DNA from 3 places in the Pseudomonas sp. HY13-MNA-CIBAN-0226 genome. Region 3 is predicted to be linked to each of the others. Evidence: predicted binding sites of a transcription regulator. Region 3 holds the regulator's gene; each other region holds the start of a gene.
The links. Region 3 encodes sigma-54, which starts transcription at its own class of promoters, with help from an activator protein. Its sites were predicted from a motif close to ANTGGCATNNANNTTGCTNT; they were not measured.

Region 1 (5,974 bases), on a different contig from region 3:
ACCAGGGGCAGCTTCAACAGCCAGACGTCGGTGCGATCACGGAATGCCTCGGAAGTCTTGAAGGCGCGGCGGACTCCGAAAAATCCTGCAATCAGGACGCCGAGCAACAGCCACCACCATTGCTGGAGGAATTCGGAGAGACCGATGACCATCACGGTAAACGCCGGCAACTCGGCGCCAAAGCCCTTGAACACCGATTCGAACTGCGGCACGACCTTGACCAGCAGAATCCCGGTCACGATGATGGCGACGAACACCACAGCCAGCGGATAGGTCATGGCCTTCTTGATCTTGGCCTTGAGGCTTTCGCTTTTTTCCTTATAGGTCGCCACCCGTTCCAGCAGGGTGTCCAGGGCGCCTGCCTGTTCGCCCGCGTCCACCAGGTTGCAGTAGAGCTCGTCAAAATACTGCGGCTTCTTACGCAGGGACGCGGCAAAGCTGTTACCCGCCGCAACCTCCTGTTTGACCTCGTCCACCAGCTTGCGCATGGCCGGGTTCTCGAAGCCCTCGCCGATGATGTCGAACGATTGCAGCAGCGGTACGCCGGCTTTCATCATCGTCGCCATCTGCCGGGTGAACAGGGAGATGTCCTGAGCCTTGATGCGTTTACCCAGGTTGAGAATCGAGATCGACTTCTTTCTTACCTTGCCCGGGTTGATGCCTTGCTTGCGCAACTGCGCCTTGACCAGTGCCGGGCTCTGACCGTTCAGTTCGCCGGTCATCTTCGTGCCTTTCCTGTCCGTGCCTTCCCAGGCGTAGACACTGAGTTTCGCTGCTTTGACCGCCATGTTCAGTCCTTGGTGACCCGGTTGATTTCTTCAAGGCTGGTAATACCTTGCATGGCCTTGTGCAGACCGGAAGTACGCAGGTCATCAAAACCGTCCTTGCGCATCTGGATATCGATTTGCAGCGAGTTGCCTTCGGCCATGATCAGATGTTGCAGCGCCGGGGTGTTTTTGACCACTTCGTAAATCCCCACCCGGCCCTTGTAGCCGCCATTGCACAGATCGCAGCCAACCGGCTCATAGATGGTGAAGGAGCCGATGCGGTCCTCGGGAAAGCCTTCCTTGATCAAGGCTTCGCGGGGAATATCAATGGGTTTCTTGCAATGGCTGCACAGTTTGCGTGCCAGGCGTTGGGCGATGATCAGGCTGACCGAGGTCGCAATATTGAAACCCTGTACGCCCATGTTCTGCAGGCGGGTAAGGGTTTCTGCCGCGCTATTGGTGTGCAGGGTCGACAACACCAGGTGTCCCGTCTGAGCCGCCTTGATGGCAATTTCTGCGGTTTCGAGGTCGCGAATCTCGCCGACCATGATCACGTCCGGGTCCTGGCGCAGGAACGAGCGCAGGGCCTGGGCGAAATCCAGGCCTTGCCGGGGATTGACGTTCACCTGGTTGATACCTTCCATGTTGATCTCCACCGGGTCCTCGGCGGTGGAGATATTGATGTCCACGGTGTTGAGGATGTTCAGGCCGGTGTAGAGCGACACGGTCTTGCCCGAGCCCGTGGGCCCGGTGACCAGGATCATGCCCTGTGGCTGCTTCAGCGCGGCCATGTACAGGTCTTTTTGTACCGGCTCGTAACCCAGAGCGTCGATGCCCATCTGGGCGCTGGAGGGATCGAGGATCCGGATCACCACCTTTTCGCCCCACAGGGTCGGCAGGGTGTTGACCCGGAAGTCGATGGACTTGCTCTTGGACAGGCGCATCTTGATCCGCCCGTCCTGGGGTTTGCGGCGCTCGGAGATGTCGAGACTGGCCATGACCTTCAGGCGTGCGGCGATACGTCCTGACAGTTGAATCGGCGGCTTGGCGACTTCGCGCAGCATGCCGTCGGTGCGCATGCGCACGCGGTAGCTCTTTTCGTAGGGCTCGAAGTGCAGGTCGGAAGAACCGCTTTTGATCGCGTCGAGCAGCATCTTGTGAACGAAGCGCACCACGGGCGCGTCATCGGCATCCTGACCGCCAACGGAGTCCTGGCTGTCATCGGCAGATTCGATGTCCAGGCCGTCGAGGTCGACGTCGGCCATGTCTTCCAGCCCGGTGGACTGGGTGTCGAAGAGCTTGTCGATAGCGTCGCTGAGCTTGTCATCCTCGACCAGGATGGCTTCGGTGGTCAGCCCGGTACTGAACTGGATGTCATTGATGACCTGGTGATTGCTGGGGTCGGACATGCCGATGAACAGCTTGTTGCCGCGTCGCCACAGAGGCAGCACATGGTGCTGACGAACCAGTTTCTCGCTGACCAGCCCTTTGGGCAGGACTTCCTTGTCGAGGGCATTGAGATCGAACAGGGCCATGCCGAAATGCTCGGAAGCGATTTCGGCGACCAGCCGACTCTTTACCAGCTTGTTCTGCACCAGGTGGTTGACCAGCGAGGTGCGGTTTCTTTGGGACTGCTGATACGCCTGTTGCGCGCTTTTTTCAGTCAACAGCTCGGCCAGGACCAATTGTTTGGCCAGGCCGCTAAGAGCGATGTCATTCATTGGGATACCGGACGCAGACAGTTCATGACTTATAGCCTAGTCAAGGGACGGAGCCAAACCATGGCTGCAGAAGTGACAAAAAATGTCAGTTAGTGCGGTTTTCCAGGGCCTAGGAAGGGCCTGACAGAATCCGGCGCCCAAGCCGGCTGGGGAGCAGGCAATTGGCATGGGCTGTGCTGGAGATAATCCAGATCATGAGATTCCGACTCATGCATGGAGTTTTCTATGAATAACCAAAAAGGTTTTACCCTGATCGAGCTGTTGATCGTGGTGGCAATCATCGGGATTCTGGCGACGTTTGCGATTCCGGCTTACTCGAAGTATCAGGCCAAGGCGAAAGTGACGGCAGGTCTGGCGGAGATTTCCGCGCTGAAGGTGCCTTTTGAGGATGCGATGAATCAAGGTACCGACATCGCTGCAACGACTGCTGCGTTCAACGCCACGACCTCAAATTGTGTAACAGCTTCGACGGGAACAGGCAGTACAGGCGTCGGTAGTATTGTGTGCACGATTGCCAATGCGCCTGCTCCTGTCGTAGGTAAAACGATCACGCTGACCCGTTCAGCTACGACTGGTTGGACTTGCGCTACCAAGGTGGAACAGCAGTACGCGCCTAAAGGCTGCACAGGTGTTGCAGATACGTAAGTCTTGATTTCATTGTCTACATAGCTCTTCGAGTACCCCGCCTTGTGACAGAGGCGGGGTATTTTTTTGGGCGTGGTCATGGTGAGTTCAAAAAAACCCCACAATTCATGGCCTTAGGCCCACGCCAAAACCCGCAACTTGCATGTCGATAAATTCCAACTCATGCAATTTGCATGATTTCGAAAATAGTACAAAATACCAAGCCATTGATATATAAGGATTTTTTGTTCGTTTCAAAGTTGGCACAGCGTTCGCAATATACCCAGTAACCCTGCTGACAAGACACGCAGCAGACTTTCCAGAAAAACAGGAGTTACTCGTATGAAGAAGTTCGCTATCACTGCCGCTGCTGCTACCGCGCTGACCCTGACCATGGCCGGTTCCGCATTTGCACAAACTACCCAGGCTACCCAAGCACCAATGGTGCTGGCGGCTGGTGAAATGACCGAAGCCAAAGAAGCTACTTCCGATACCTGGATCACCACCAAAGTCAAAGCTGACCTGGTTACCGAAAAAGGCATTCCTGGTACCGACATCAAAGTCGAGACCAACAAAGGCGTGGTATCCCTGTCGTCCACCGTTGCTGTGACTGACGCTCAGAAAGATATGGCCGTAGCTATCGCCAAGAAAATCAAAGGCGTCAAAGCGGTCTCCGCTGATGGCCTGAAAGCCGAGTAAGGCAAGGCTTCTCGCCTGGACCGGGAGAAGGCGCGACAGACGGGCCGAGCTATACGTCTGTTGCTGCTTTGGAGTTCATGCGAAAGGTCATAAGGATGTGACCATTACAGGCCCCGGCATTCGTGTCGGGGCCTGTTTTATTGTGTCGGGAGGAAAGGATTTCTATTGAGTCGGTAGGAAAAGATCGCAGCCTCGTTTCACTCGACAGCTCCTACAAAGCTCCTACACAGCTTCCTACGCCCTACGTCCTGCGCCCTCTACAGGCCGCGTTTGCTTGTGATCTGCACCAGGCGATTACCTTCAAATCGCAAGAACTGATACATCCCGCCGTTCGGCCCGTAGGTCCATTCTTCTACCTGGTACTCCTCGCGCCGGTTCACGCTGCGTTTGTAGCCCAGCGGGTCCCGGGCGACCGGCTCGCCGCATTTTTGCAGAACCTCTGCAGTGCGGTCGCCGACGCTGATCAGTTGGCTGCCGCAGCGCAGGGTGTCGGCTGCCCAGGCCTGCCCGGCGAATGCCAGCAGAGCCAGGCCAAGGACGTGTATTCGGATCATCATTCGGCATCCAGGTGCAGGGGTGTAATGACTCGGCCGTCGCTCTGCGGTTCGCCGAGCGTGGCGTCGATGAAGTACACACGGTCGTCGGCCAGTTGGCACTTTTCGACCAGGTAATCCTTGATGCTGCTGGCGCGATCCTGACCAAGCTGACGCAACAGCACTTCGTTGGAACTCCAGAACCTGATCACGGCCTCGCGCATCTTCGCAGTGCGCTCTTCCTTGCCCAGGTCTTTCCATTCGGCAGGCGGCTGGGTCTTCAGGCGAGTGCGGTAGATGCCTTCCAGCAACGGACCTTTCTCGCTGTCCGGTACCTGCAGCAACCCGGCGTTGGCCGGTACTTTGTCGCCGCGACGCTGGAGCATCTTGTAGTAGTTGTACTGGTATTCCCGCTCAAGCCGTTGCTCGGCGATCAGTGGGCCGTCGCTGCTGGCGGCCGCAGTGCCTTCAATTTCCAGACGTAGCGCCGGGCGTTCCTTGAGGGCTTGCGAGAGCTTGACCAGGGCGGCCTCGGCGTCCTTGCTCAGCTCACTGGAACCTGGGGCAAAGGAGACGGTGCCCAGGTCCTGGGAACCGCCACCGCTGACCAGGCCGCCGATCAGCTTGAATGGCGCGGCAGCGGCTTTCACGATCAGGTTGCGCAGGGTTTGCCAGACAATAGGCATGACGCTGAATTGCGGATTGTTCAAATCGCCGGTCACCGGCAGCTCGATGGAAATCTTGCCGTCGACATCCTTGAGCAGGGCGATCGCCAGTTTCAGGGGCAGACTGACGGCGTCGGGGCTGTCGACTTTTTCGCCCAGTTGCAGTTGCTCGACCACCACCTTGTTTTCGGCCTTCAGCTGGCCTTTGGTGATCATGTAGTGCAGGTCGAGGTTGAGCCGGCCCTTGCGAATGCGATACCCGGCGAATTTGCCGGAGTAGGGCGTCAGCGTGGTCAGTTCCACCCGCTTGAAACTGGTGGCAATGTCGAGGCTGGCCATCGGGTCGAATGGGTTGACTGCACCCTTGATGGTCACCGGCGCGTAGCGATCGACCTTGCCCTTGACGTCAACGCTGGCGGGTTTCGCCTGGCGGCTGTCGATGGTGCCGATTGCGCCGTTGAGCTGCTGGACGGCCGTGGCGAAATTCGGGGTCAGGCTGAAGTCGGCAAAGTTGGCCGAACCATCATTGATGGCGATGCCGCCCACATGGATGCCCAGCGGCTTGTCCTTGCTGGCCGGTTTGGCGGCTGCACCCTTGGTGCTCGCATCGGCCGGTTGCGGGATCAGCAGGTCATCGACGTTGGTGGTGCGGTCATCATTGATCATGAAACGCACGTACGGCTGGAACAGGTTGACCTTGTCGATCGACAGGCTGTCGCCATGCTGGTAGTTCAGGCCTTCGACCACCACCTGTTGCCACTTGAGGAAGTCGCGGGTCTTGAGGGTGTCGAGGGTATGCAGTTGATCGACCTGGGCGCGGCCGGTGACGCTGAAAGCGAGCGGCTCGGTGCTTTTCAGGTCGACCGCCAGATCACTGCCCAGCATGCCGCTGCGCAGTTCCAGGCGAATGAACGGGTTGATGTAAGACTGGGCGACCCGCAGGTCGATGTCCTTGGTCTGCACCT
Region 2 (5,974 bases), on a different contig from region 3:
AGATCGGTCAGCACATCACTTTGCGACAACAGGCGGTCGCCAACGCTTGACTGGCTGGCCAGTTGCTCCAGCCCCTGTCGATTGAGCGGCAGGTTGAGGCTGGCAAGGATTTCGCTGCGCTTGCGGCCATGCTGTTCCAGCAAAATGATCAGTGCCTGCTTGCGCGCCAGAATATCCTCGAGCAGACGCATGTCGCGACCATGCAAGGCGAGGGACTCGGTTTGCAGTAGCTCGAACAATTGTTGCGCTGGTGCAAAGTCGTCGATGATCAGTTGTAGTAATTGGGTATCGTGCATGGCTAGCCTTGGGTTTTAAGCGTCCAAAAGCCTGGCGCAGACCGGAGCCTAGCGCTGGTGTTCGAAGTTGATCAGTTTGCTGGCTACGCTTTTGCTGTCGACTTTATAGCTGCCATCGGCAATCGCTGCTTTCAACTCGGCCACGCGGGCTTTGTCGACTTCAGGCTGATCGCGCAGCTTGTCAGTGACCTTCTGCAACTGCTGGGCCTCATTACTGAAATGTACCGATTCTCCGCTTTTCACGGTAGTGGCTTCCGGTGCCGGGGTATTCAGCGGCGCAGCCTTGGCATTTTCAGCCGCTTCCTTGCTGGCACTGGTACGTGTACTGCCCTTTAGTGGCAGAGCGCTGTTCGATGAGTTGAAATCGATGACCATGATAAAAAACCTCTGGGTATTTGGACGCTTGCCATGTTTTCGGCCATACCCGAGAAAACTTTAGGCCCATTTATCAATGAGCTTGCGCGCGTCAGCGCTGGCCCCTGCACGCCCTAGTTTAGGGAACAGTCGCAGGGTGCGCCATCTCTTCAAGCGGCTGCTTGCCAGGCCCGGCCTCTACATGGCGACTTCCACCTGGCCGGGCGCGATCACTTGCGCCTTGATGACTCGCTGGGAATTGAGGTTTTTCACGCGGATCTGATCGCGCAACCCGCCATTGGACAGCGCCTCGCCGGGCATGCGTACGCTGAGCGTGCCGCTGCGGGCGGTGATCACCACCTGGTCACCCTTGCTGATGACTTCCGCCTGTTCGATGTTCACCAGGGTGACCAGCTGATCGGCGACCATTGGTCGGGTCAACTTCTGTCCGATCGCCTGGTCCAGGGACGTCAGGTAGCCCTGGCTGATCAGGCTGATGTCGCGCTCGCGCAACATGACGTCTTCAGGTTCGATCACCCCGAGGCGTCGCAGCGGCCGAGTGGCGGTGACGACTTCGCGAAACAGGCGGACCTGCGCCGGCACGAAAACCGTCCACGGAGAGGCGCCTTCGCAACGAACTTTGACCGTGACACGCCCCAAGGGCCTGGCCGGGCTTTCAAGGCTGGCTGTCAATTCCCTGTCGCACATCGGCATGCGAAGGCGCGGGTCGAGTTGGTTGACTTCGATTTCATATCGACCCTCGGTCTGACTGGTCGCCAAATAGTCTTCTACGGTGAATTCAAGAAAACCCTGGGTCACGCCGATAAGCATGTCAGGCAAGGTAACCGAGTCGGCAAGGGCAGGGCTGCCAGCGTTAAACAGGCAGGCAGCCGCCGTCGCGCACAGCAATGTGTGCAAATGTGCGGTCAGGCGTCGGAAAAATGTCGGTTCTGTGCTCATAAGAGTTAAAAAGCAAGCGCCGTGCCGTTTAGCAATGAATGTGCGTCGCAACACACTTAAGCGTTGGTGTTAGGGGGTCTGGGCATGGCTGGTGTAATGGATTCGGTAAACCAGCGCACGCAACTGGTAGGGCAGAATCGCCTGGAGCTGTTGTTGTTCCGTCTCGACGGCCAGCAGCTCTATGGGATCAACGTATTCAAGGTTCGTGAGGTGCTGCAATGCCCCAAGCTGACCGTGATGCCCAAATCCAATCCTGTCGTGTGCGGTGTAGCGAGTATTCGGGGGGCAACCATTCCGATTCTCGATTTGGCGATGGCGACCGGTGCCGGTCGGTTGCTGGATCAAAGCAATCCCTTCGTGATCATCACGGAGTACAACACCAAGACCCAGGGGTTCCTGGTGCGCTCGGTGGAGCGAATCGTCAACATGAACTGGGAGGAGATCCATCCGCCACCCAAGGGCACCGGCCGCGATCATTACCTGACGGCTGTGACCCGGGTCGACAATCAGTTGGTCGAAATCATCGACGTGGAGAAAGTGCTGGCGGAAGTGGCACCCACGCCGGAAGCGATTTCCGTTGGTGTGGTGGACGTCGAGACCCAGCACAAGGCCCTGTCTTTGCGGGTGCTGACGGTTGATGACTCGTCCGTGGCACGCAAGCAGGTATCGCGTTGTCTACAGACGGTCGGTGTGGAAGTCGTGGCGTTGAACGACGGTCGGCAGGCCCTGGATTACCTGCGCAAGCTGGTGGACGAAGGGAAGAAGCCGGAAGAAGAGTTTCTGATGATGATTTCCGACATCGAGATGCCGGAAATGGACGGCTATACCCTGACCGCCGAGATCCGCAGCGACCCACGCATGCAAAAGCTTCATATCATCCTGCATACTTCGTTGTCGGGTGTGTTCAATCAGGCGATGGTCAAGAAAGTCGGTGCCGATGACTTCCTGGCCAAATTCCGTCCTGATGACCTGGCATCCCGGGTAGTCGACCGGATCAAAGCAGCAGATATCAGCTAGGGGCCTTTTGCTCCAGGCGATCAATACGAGTTAAGAGGCGGCACCATTGTCTACGGGTAATTTGGATTTCGAACAGTTCCGGGTATTCCTGGAAAAAGCCTGTGGCATTTTGCTCGGTGAAAACAAGCAATACCTGGTGTCCAGCCGCCTCAACAAACTGATGGAGCAGCAAGGCATCAAGTCCCTGGGGGAGCTGGTCCAGCGCATCCAGACCCAACCGCGCAGTGGTCTGCGCGAGATGGTGGTCGATGCCATGACGACCAACGAAACCTTGTGGTTTCGTGACACTTATCCGTTTGAAGTGCTGAAGAACAAGGTGCTGCCGGAAGCGATCAAGGCCGCTCCTGGTCAGCGCCTGCGGATCTGGTCGGCTGCCTGTTCGTCGGGGCAGGAACCGTACTCGTTGTCGATGTCGATCGATGAGTTCGAGCGGGTCAACCTGGGTCAGTTGAAGATGGGGGTGCAGATCGTTGCCACCGACCTTTCCGGCACCATGCTGACCAACTGCAAGACGGGCGAATACGACAGCCTGGCCATCGGTCGCGGCCTGTCGCCGGAACGTTTGCAGCGCTATTTCGACCCGAAAGGGCCGGGGCGCTGGGCCATCAAGGCGCCGATCAAAAGCCGCGTGGAGTTTCGCTCGTTCAACCTGCTGGACAGCTACGCGGCGCTGGGCAAGTTCGACATCGTGTTCTGTCGCAATGTGCTGATCTACTTTTCCGCTGAGGTGAAGAAGGACATTCTGCTGCGGATCCACAGTACGTTGAAACCGGGTGGGTATTTGTTCCTGGGCGCTTCCGAGGCACTCAATGGTTTGCCGGATCACTACCAGATGGTTCAGTGCAGCCCGGGGATTATTTACCAGGCGAAGTGATGCAAAGCGGCAGGCATAAAAAAGGGAGTCCCCAAGGACTCCCTTTTTTTATGCCTGCCGCTTTGCATCACGTAGGAGCTGCCGAAGGCTGCGATCTTTTGATCCTGTTTTTAGAGCGAGATCAAAAGACCGCTTTGCATCCCGTAGGAGCTGCCGAAGGCTGCGATCTTTTGATCCTGTTTTTTCAGATCAAGATCAAAAGATCGCAGCCTTCGGCAGCTCCTACAGGAGATGTCTAACTGGAACAAGCGGCAGAAAAGCGGCAGGCAGCGGAAACCCGTTGCCGCTTTTCTGTCGTTGCCACAGGGGCCCGTGCCCGCAAAGCCCCGGTTTACGGGGTTTTTTCAATTGGCACGCAGCTTGCTATGTCCATCCTACGAAAATCCGGTCACCCGAAGGTTTCCCGACATGAGCATCAGCTTCGATAAAGCGCTCGGTATCCACGAACAGGCGTTGAACTTCCGCGCCCAGCGTGCCGAAGTCCTGGCCAACAACATCGCCAACGCCGACACCCCGAACTACAAGGCGCGGGACCTGGACTTCTCCAAAGTGCTCGCCGAGCAGAGCGAGAAAACCAAGGGCGGCGGATTTGCGCTGAACATGACCAACAGCCGGCATATCGAGGCCCAAGGCCTGGGCAGCGGCGACGAGTCGCTGTTGTACCGCACGCCGATGCAGCCATCGATTGACCAGAACACCGTGGACGCCCAGCTCGAACAGTCGAACTACGCGCAGAACTCGGTCAACTTCCAGGCCAGTTTCACCCTGCTCAATAGCAAATTCAAAGGGCTGATTTCAGCCTTGCGAGGAGAATAAATCATGTCCCTGTCCAGTGTTTTCAACATTGCCGGTAGCGGCATGAGTGCCCAGACCACTCGCCTGAACACCGTCGCCAGTAACATCGCCAACGCCGAGACCGTGTCGTCCAGCCTGGACCAGACCTACCGCGCACGGCACCCGGTATTCGCCACCATGTTCCAGGGTGCGCAGAGCGGCGGCAGCGATTCATTGTTCCAGAACCAGGACGGGGCCGGTCAGGGCGTGCAGGTGCTGGGCGTGGTCGAGGACCAGAGCAATCTGGAAGCCCGCTACGAACCCAACCATCCGTCTGCTGACGCCAAGGGCTACGTCTACTACCCGAACGTCAACGTGGTGGAGGAAATGGCCGACATGATTTCCGCGAGTCGTTCGTTCCAGACCAACGCCGAAATGATGAACACCGCCAAAACCATGATGCAGAAGGTCCTGACGCTCGGTCAGTGATAAGGGGCAACTCAGATGAGTGTTACCGATACGACAAGCAGCTTGAGCCTCAACGACATACTGGCCAACTCCTCCGTCAAGAACACCTCCACCACCAGTGATGGCCTGGCTTCGGCCACCGGCAGTGCCGCCGGCAAGAAGGCCCTGGGCAAAGATGCGTTCCTGCAATTGCTGGTCACCCAGCTGAAGAACCAGAACCCGCTCGAGCCTCAGGACAACGGCGAGTTCGTCGCTCAGTTGGCGCAGTTTAGCAGCCTGGAAGGCATCACTACGCTTAACGACACCGTGAGTGGCATTGCCGGCAACTACAACTCGTCCCAGGCGCTGCAGGCCTCGTCGCTGGTGGGTCGTTCGGTGATTGCCCCGGGCGACAAGGCCGTGGTTGATACCTCCAAGAGCATGACGGGCACCGTGGCCATTCCGACGTCCGTGCCGGCCGCCACGCTGAAGATTACCGATAAGGACGGCACGGTCGTGCGCACCATCGACATGGGCAGCCAGGTAGCCGGCAACGCGAGCTTCATCTGGGACGGCAAGGACAACGCCGGCAAGACGGTCGAATCGGGTACTTACACTTTTGCAGCATCAGCCACCATCGACAGTCAGGCGGTTTCCCTGGTCACCAACCTGCCGGCCACCGTCAACAGCGTGACCATCAGCCAGACCGGTGGCGAGTTGATGCTCAACCTGGCGGGCCTGGGCAGCATCGCCCTGTCCAAAGTACAAACTATTGGTATGTAAAGCCGACTAACCCGGCATAAAGGAGTGAACCATGTCTTTCAATATCGGCCTTAGCGGTCTCTTTGCAGCCAACAAACAACTGGACGTCACCGGCAACAACATCGCCAACGTCGCGACCACAGGTTTCAAGTCGTCCCGTGCGGAATTCGAAGATGTCTACTCGGCGAGCAAGCTGGGTTCCGGAAGCAAGACCGTAGGCAGCGGTGTACGCCTGGCCAACGTGTCGCAGCAATTCACCCAGGGTGATATCACCAACACCGGCAACGTGCTGGACATGGGCATCAACGGCTCCGGTTTCTTCGTGTTGAACGACAGCGGTTCGCTGTCCTACACCCGCGCCGGCACGTTCAAGGTCGACAGCGAAGGCTACGTTACCAACACCGACGGCACTGCGCGCCTGCAGGGCTATGGCGTGGATGCCAATGGCAAGATCCAGAACGGTATGTTGACTGATCTGCGCATCGACACG
Region 3 (5,974 bases):
TGGGCAGGCAGCGCACGTCGAACACCAGGTCGGCATCCACAGGCATGCCCCGCTTGAAGCCGAAAGACTCCACCAGGAACGCGGTGCCAGGCTCAGGCTGGTTCAACAGCCGCAGCTTGATGGTATCGCGCAACTGGTACAGGTTCAGGTTGGTGGTGTTGACCTTGAGGTCAGCCAGGTCGGCAATCGGACCCAGCAGATTGGACTCGTCCTGAATTGCCTCGGCGAGCGAGCGATTGGCATTGCTCAGCGGATGGCGGCGACGGGTTTCGGAAAACCGCTTGAGCAGGGTTTCTTCGTCGGCGTCCAGGTACAGCACGTCACACTTGATGTGACGGCTGCGCACTTCCTCCAGCAATTCCGGAAAACGGGACAGGTGGCTTGGCAGGTTGCGCGCGTCAATCGACACGGCCACCAGCGGTTGCGCGAGCTCGGTGTGGATCAGTGCTCGTTCGGCCAGCTCGGGCAAAAGCCCGGCGGGCAAGTTGTCGATGCAGTAGTACCCGCTGTCTTCAAGGACATCGAGCGCGGTACTTTTACCTGAGCCGGAGCGGCCGCTGACAATGATCAAGCGCATGATTAATGACCGTTCTGCTCGTCCAGGACAACCTGGTACAAGGCTTCATTGCTCGGGGCGCTGCGCAATTTTTCGCGCACTTCCTTGCGATCAAGCATGCTGGCAATCTGGCGCAAAAGCTCCAGGTGCGCATCGGTGGCGGCTTCCGGGACCAGCAACACGAACAGCAGGTCAACCGGAGCACCGTCGATGGCGTCGAAATCAATAGGGGCGTCGAGGTGCATCAGGGCGCTGACCGGCGAGGTACAGCCCTTGAGGCGACAGTGGGGGATGGCGATGCCGTTGCCAAAACCGGTCGAGCCGAGTTTTTCACGGGCGATCAGGGCCTCAAAGACATCTTGCATCTCCATATCCGGCACTTCGCGATGGATTAGGTTGGCAATTTGTTCGAGGGCTTTCTTTTTACTGCCGCCCGGCACGTTCACGAGGGAACGGCCGGGGGTCAGGATGCTTTCAAGTCGGATCATGAGTTGGGAGTGTTAACGACCGGTTGCGCCCTGGAGGAGGCTCTGGGTCTTTTCCTTATGCTTTTTGAGTTGGCGATCCAGCTTGTCGGTCAGCAGGTCGATGGCGGCATACATGTCCGTATGCTCGGCATTGGCGACCACTTCTCCGCCGGGGATATGCAGCGTGGCTTCGATTTTCTGCAGCAGCTTCTCGACGGTCATCGTGACTTGCACGTTGGTTATCTTGTCGAAATGCCTTTCCAATCGGGCGAGTTTTTCGCCGATGTAGGTGCGCAGGGGTTCGGTCACTTCCAGTTGGTGTCCACTGATGTTGACTTGCATACAGCTTCTCCTTCGTTGCCAGTGCATAAAGCGGTAGACCCGATGGTCTACCACTGGAACGCTGTGGCGTGGCTTTACATCAACCGCTTGCGTTCGCTCGAAGGCGCGATCCCAAGGGATTCGCGGTACTTGGCGACGGTGCGGCGAGCCACCTGAATGCCTTGTGCCTCCAGTAAACCAGCGATCTTGCTGTCACTCAACGGCTTTTTCTGATTTTCCGCTGCAACCAGTTTTTTGATGATCGCGCGGATCGCCGTGGACGAGCATTCACCGCCTTCCGAGGTGCTGACGTGACTTGAGAAAAAGTATTTCAGTTCATAAATACCCCGTGGGGTATGCATGAATTTTTGCGTGGTCACCCGGGAAATCGTCGATTCGTGCATGCCGACGGCTTCGGCGATGTCATGCAGTACCAGCGGCTTCATGGCTTCGTCGCCGTACTCCAGAAAACCCCGTTGATGCTCGACGATCTGGGTGGCAACTTTCATCAGGGTTTCGTTGCGGCTCTGCAGGCTCTTGATGAACCAGCGGGCTTCCTGCAACTGATTGCGCATGAAGGTGTTGTCCGCGCTGGTGTCAGCGCGACGCACAAACCCGGCGTACTGGGCGTTGACCCGCAATTTGGGCACCGACTCCTGGTTGAGTTCCACCAGCCAGCGCTCGTTGTCCTTGCGCACGATCACGTCCGGGACCACGTATTCGGCCTCGCTGGACTCGATCTGCGAGCCGGGTCGCGGGTTGAGGCTCTGCACCAGTTCGATCACCTGGCGCAGTTCATCTTCCTTGAGCTTCATGCGGCGCATCAGCTGGCTGTAGTCGCGGCTGCCCAGCAGGTCGATGTAGTCCGTGACCAGGCGCTTGGCTTCTGCGAGCCAGAGGGTCTTGGCGGGCAACTGGCGCAATTGCAGCAACAGGCATTCGCCGAGGTTTCGGGCAGCGATACCGGCCGGTTCGAATTGCTGGATGCGGTGCAGGACGGCTTCGATTTCGTCCAGCTCGATGTCCAGTTCCGGGTCGAAGGCTTCGAGAATTTCCTCGAGGGTTTCGTCCAGGTAGCCCTGATTGTTGATGCAGTCGATCAGGGTGACGGCGATCAGGCGGTCAGTGTCGGACATCGGGGCGAGGTTGAGCTGCCACAGCAGGTGGCTTTGCAGGCTTTCACCGGCCGACGTGCGGGTGGTGAAGTCCCACTCGTCATCATCGTTGCTGGGCAGGCTGCTGGCGCTGGTCTGGTAGACGTCTTCCCATGCAGTATCGACCGGCAGCTCGTTGGGAATGCGCTCGTTCCAGTCGCCTTCCTCAAGGTTGTCGACCGTTGGCGCGGTCTCCTGATAGGAGGGCTCCGAAACATCGGCGTTGGGCTGCTGCTCGGCTTTGTCGGCCAAGGGATCGGCGTTGTCGAAGTCGTCGCCGTCTTCCTGGCGTTCGAGCATCGGGTTGGACTCCAGCGCCTCCTGGATTTCCTGCTGCAGGTCCAGGGTCGACAATTGGAGCAGGCGGATGGCCTGTTGCAGCTGAGGTGTCATCGTCAGCTGCTGGCCCATTCTCAAGACTAGCGATGGTTTCATGGCAGGGGCTTAAACCTTATTCGCCGGCGCGCATGCGCCATCCACTACAGGGCGCCGAAGCGCCAAACGTAAGCAAATTATATGCCCGATTTTGCAGTGTTTGCCTAGAGCGCTGTAACAATAAAAAAGTATTGATTTTTCAAAGTGACAAGCGCTCGCGCGACTGGGCAGGCACCTCAGCGCTCGCGCGACTGGGCAGGCACCTCAGCGCTTACAGGCGGAACTCATGGCCCAGATACACTTCCTTGACCAGGTCGTTGGCCAGGATGGTCGCGGAGTCGCCCTCGGCAATCAGCTGGCCATCGTTGACGATGTAGGCTGTTTCGCAGATATCCAGGGTTTCGCGGACGTTGTGGTCGGTGATGAGTACACCAATGCCCTTGGCCTTCAGGTGATGGATAATCTGCTTGATATCGCCAACCGAGATCGGGTCCACGCCGGCGAAAGGTTCATCGAGGAGGATGAACTTCGGGTTGGTGGCCAGCGCCCGGGCAATTTCCACACGGCGTCGCTCGCCGCCCGACAGGCTCATGCCGAGGTTGTCGCGGATGTGGCTGATGTGGAATTCCTGCAGCAGGCTCTCCAGCTCCTTGCGGCGCCCGGCCTTGTCGAGTTCCTTGCGGGTCTCGAGGATGGCCATGATGTTATCGGCCACCGACAGTTTGCGGAAGATCGACGCTTCTTGCGGAAGATAGCCAATACCTGCCTTGGCGCGGCCGTGCATGGGCTGGTGACTGACATCCAGGTCGTCGATCAGCACGCGGCCCTGATCAGCCTGCACCAGGCCGACGATCATGTAGAAGCAAGTGGTCTTGCCGGCGCCGTTGGGGCCAAGAAGCCCGACGATCTGACCGCTGTCGATGGACAGGCTGACGTCACGCACGACCTGGCGGCTCTTGTAACTCTTGGCCAGATGCTGAGCTTTCAGAGTTGCCATTACTGGGCCTTCTGCTCGTCGGTTTTCTTTTTAGGCTGGATAACCATGTCGATTCGCGGGCGCGACTCGGTCACCTTGTTGCCCGTGGCGCGACCGGCGCTTGCCAGCTTCTTCACGGTGTCGTAGACGATTTTCTCGCCCTGGGTGACGTTGTTGTCCTTGTCGATGACCTTGGCTCGATCGATCAGCACGACGCGGTTCTGCGAGGCGTGATACTGGATCGTGACGCCATAGCCCTGGACAGGCTTGGCGTCGCCCTGGGTCTGCAATTGCTCGAAGTAAGCCAGGTTGCCCACGGAAGTCACCACGTCGATGTCGCCTGCCGGGGTGCGAGTGATGGTCACGGTGTTACCGGTCACCTTCATGGAGCCCTGGGTGATGATGACGTCGCCTTTGTAGGTGGCGATGCCGTTCTTGTCGTCCAGTTGGGCGTCGTCGGCCTGAATGCGGATAGGCTGCTCTTGATCGTTCGGCAGAGCCCAGGCGCTCACGCTTCCCAGTGCTGCGCCCAGGCTGAGCAAAATAGGGAGGGTTTTAACGAGCCTCATACTGTCCTCTTACGTTCGATAGCAGGTGTATCCTGCTTTCTTTCAAATACGCTTTCATTCCCGTGCCAGTCGACACGCCACCGGCGCCGTCGATTCTAACGGGTTGCTCCGTCTGCGCATATTGCTGCTTCGGGAACACGGTCATACGGGTGGTGGTAATCAGCGTCTTGCGGTTTTTCTCGTCGAAACGTGTGATACGCACCGAGTCGATCAGTTCCACTTCCGTACCATCCGGATTCACTTCACCGCGTTCGCTCTGTACATGCCAGGGAAACTCGGTGCCGCGGAACATGTTCAGGTCCGGGTTGGTCAGCAGCGTCACTTCAGTGGCTTTAAGGTGTTCGACCTTGTCCGACGTCATCTCGTACTGCAGCTTGCCATCGGGCAGGAACTGCACGCTGTGGGCGTTCAGGGCGTAATAGTCGATCGCCGTCTCATCGACGGCCACGGTCGGCTTGTCGAGAAAGCGTTCAGGGCTGATGTTCCAGTAGCCGACCGCAGCAAAAATCGCGGCGATGCAACCGAACAGCAGTATGTTGCGAAACTTTTTGCTCAGCATAGTTGGCTCACAGGTACGCGGCGTTTGCCGCATCGAGGCGGCCCTGGGCGCGCAGGATCAATTCGCAGAACTCGCGGGCAGCACCTTCGCCTCCGCGGGCCTGGGTGATGCCGTCGGCATGTTCACGCACGAAGCTGGCCGCATTGGCCACCGCCATGCCCAGGCCAACGCGGCGTATCACCGGCAGGTCAGGCAAGTCGTCGCCGAGGTAGGCGACTTGCTCATAGCTTAGGCCTAGTTCGCCAAGAAGTTCGTCCAGCACCACCAGTTTGTCTTCGCGCCCCTGGTACAGATGGGGAATGCCGAGGTTTTTCGCCCGACGCTCAACCACCGGGGTCTTGCGACCGCTGATGATAGCGGTCTGAACGCCGGCTGCCATCAACATCTTGATGCCTTGGCCGTCGAGGGTGTTAAAAGTCTTGAATTCACTGCCGTCTTCGAGAAAGTACAGGCGCCCATCAGTGAGCACTCCGTCGACATCAAAGATTGCCAGCTTGATATTCTTGCCACGTTGCAGCAGATCGTTGCTCATTACATGACTCCTGCGCGCAGCAGGTCGGAGAGGTTGAAGGCGCCGATCGGGCGATCCTCATCGTCCACCACTACGAGAGCGTTAATTCGGTTGTCTTCCATGATCTTCAAGGCTTCGGCGGCGAGCATCTCAGCCCGCGCGGTCTTGCCGTGAAGGGTCATGACCTGGTCGATGGTGGCGTGATGAATGTCGATGGCGCGGTCCAGGGTGCGGCGCAAGTCACCGTCGGTGAAGATCCCGGCGAGTTTGCCGTCGGCCTCCAGTATCGCGGTCATGCCCAGGCCCTTGCGAGTCATTTCCATCAGCGCGTCCTTGAGCAGGGTGCCACGCTGGACCCGGGGCAGGGCGTCGCCGGCATGCATGACGTTCTCGACCTTGAGCAGCAGGCGACGACCAAGTGCACCACCCGGGTGGGAAAAAGCGAAATCTTCCGCCGTGAAGCCACGCGCTTCCAGCAGCGCGACG

Region 1: AAEZ05_RS19805 (pilin) is a predicted target of sigma-54. The motif match lies at 2,649-2,668, and genes of this name have one in related genera.
Region 2: flgB (flagellar basal body rod protein FlgB) is a predicted target of sigma-54. The motif match lies at 3,849-3,868, and genes of this name have one in related genera.

What each region holds. Positions count from the first base shown of each region.
Region 1 covers NZ_JBEOPS010000018.1:38,479-44,452, reverse strand. The annotation lists gene AAEZ05_RS19815 (type II secretion system F family protein) at 1-788, opposite strand, end outside; gene pilB (type IV-A pilus assembly ATPase PilB) at 791-2,488, opposite strand; gene AAEZ05_RS19805 (pilin) at 2,714-3,133, shown strand; gene AAEZ05_RS19800 (BON domain-containing protein) at 3,455-3,811, shown strand; gene AAEZ05_RS19795 (DUF2845 domain-containing protein) at 4,069-4,365, opposite strand; gene AAEZ05_RS19790 (DUF748 domain-containing protein) at 4,365-5,974, opposite strand, start outside.
Region 2 covers NZ_JBEOPS010000005.1:6,524-12,497, forward strand. The annotation lists gene AAEZ05_RS06690 (flagella synthesis protein FlgN) at 1-296, opposite strand, end outside; gene flgM (flagellar biosynthesis anti-sigma factor FlgM) at 345-671, opposite strand; gene flgA (flagellar basal body P-ring formation chaperone FlgA) at 849-1,610, opposite strand; gene AAEZ05_RS06705 (chemotaxis protein CheV) at 1,695-2,627, shown strand; gene cheR (protein-glutamate O-methyltransferase CheR) at 2,674-3,501, shown strand; gene AAEZ05_RS06715 (hypothetical protein) at 3,552-3,740, shown strand; gene flgB (flagellar basal body rod protein FlgB) at 3,910-4,317, shown strand; gene flgC (flagellar basal body rod protein FlgC) at 4,321-4,764, shown strand; gene flgD (flagellar hook assembly protein FlgD) at 4,780-5,505, shown strand; gene flgE (flagellar hook protein FlgE) at 5,537-5,974, shown strand, end outside.
Region 3 covers NZ_JBEOPS010000006.1:93,542-99,515, reverse strand. The annotation lists gene rapZ (RNase adapter RapZ) at 1-577, opposite strand, end outside; gene ptsN (PTS IIA-like nitrogen regulatory protein PtsN) at 580-1,044, opposite strand; gene hpf (ribosome hibernation-promoting factor, HPF/YfiA family) at 1,057-1,365, opposite strand; gene AAEZ05_RS08450 (RNA polymerase factor sigma-54) at 1,440-2,933, opposite strand; gene lptB (LPS export ABC transporter ATP-binding protein) at 3,145-3,870, opposite strand; gene lptA (lipopolysaccharide transport periplasmic protein LptA) at 3,870-4,418, opposite strand; gene lptC (LPS export ABC transporter periplasmic protein LptC) at 4,405-4,977, opposite strand; gene AAEZ05_RS08430 (KdsC family phosphatase) at 4,985-5,509, opposite strand; gene AAEZ05_RS08425 (KpsF/GutQ family sugar-phosphate isomerase) at 5,509-5,974, opposite strand, start outside.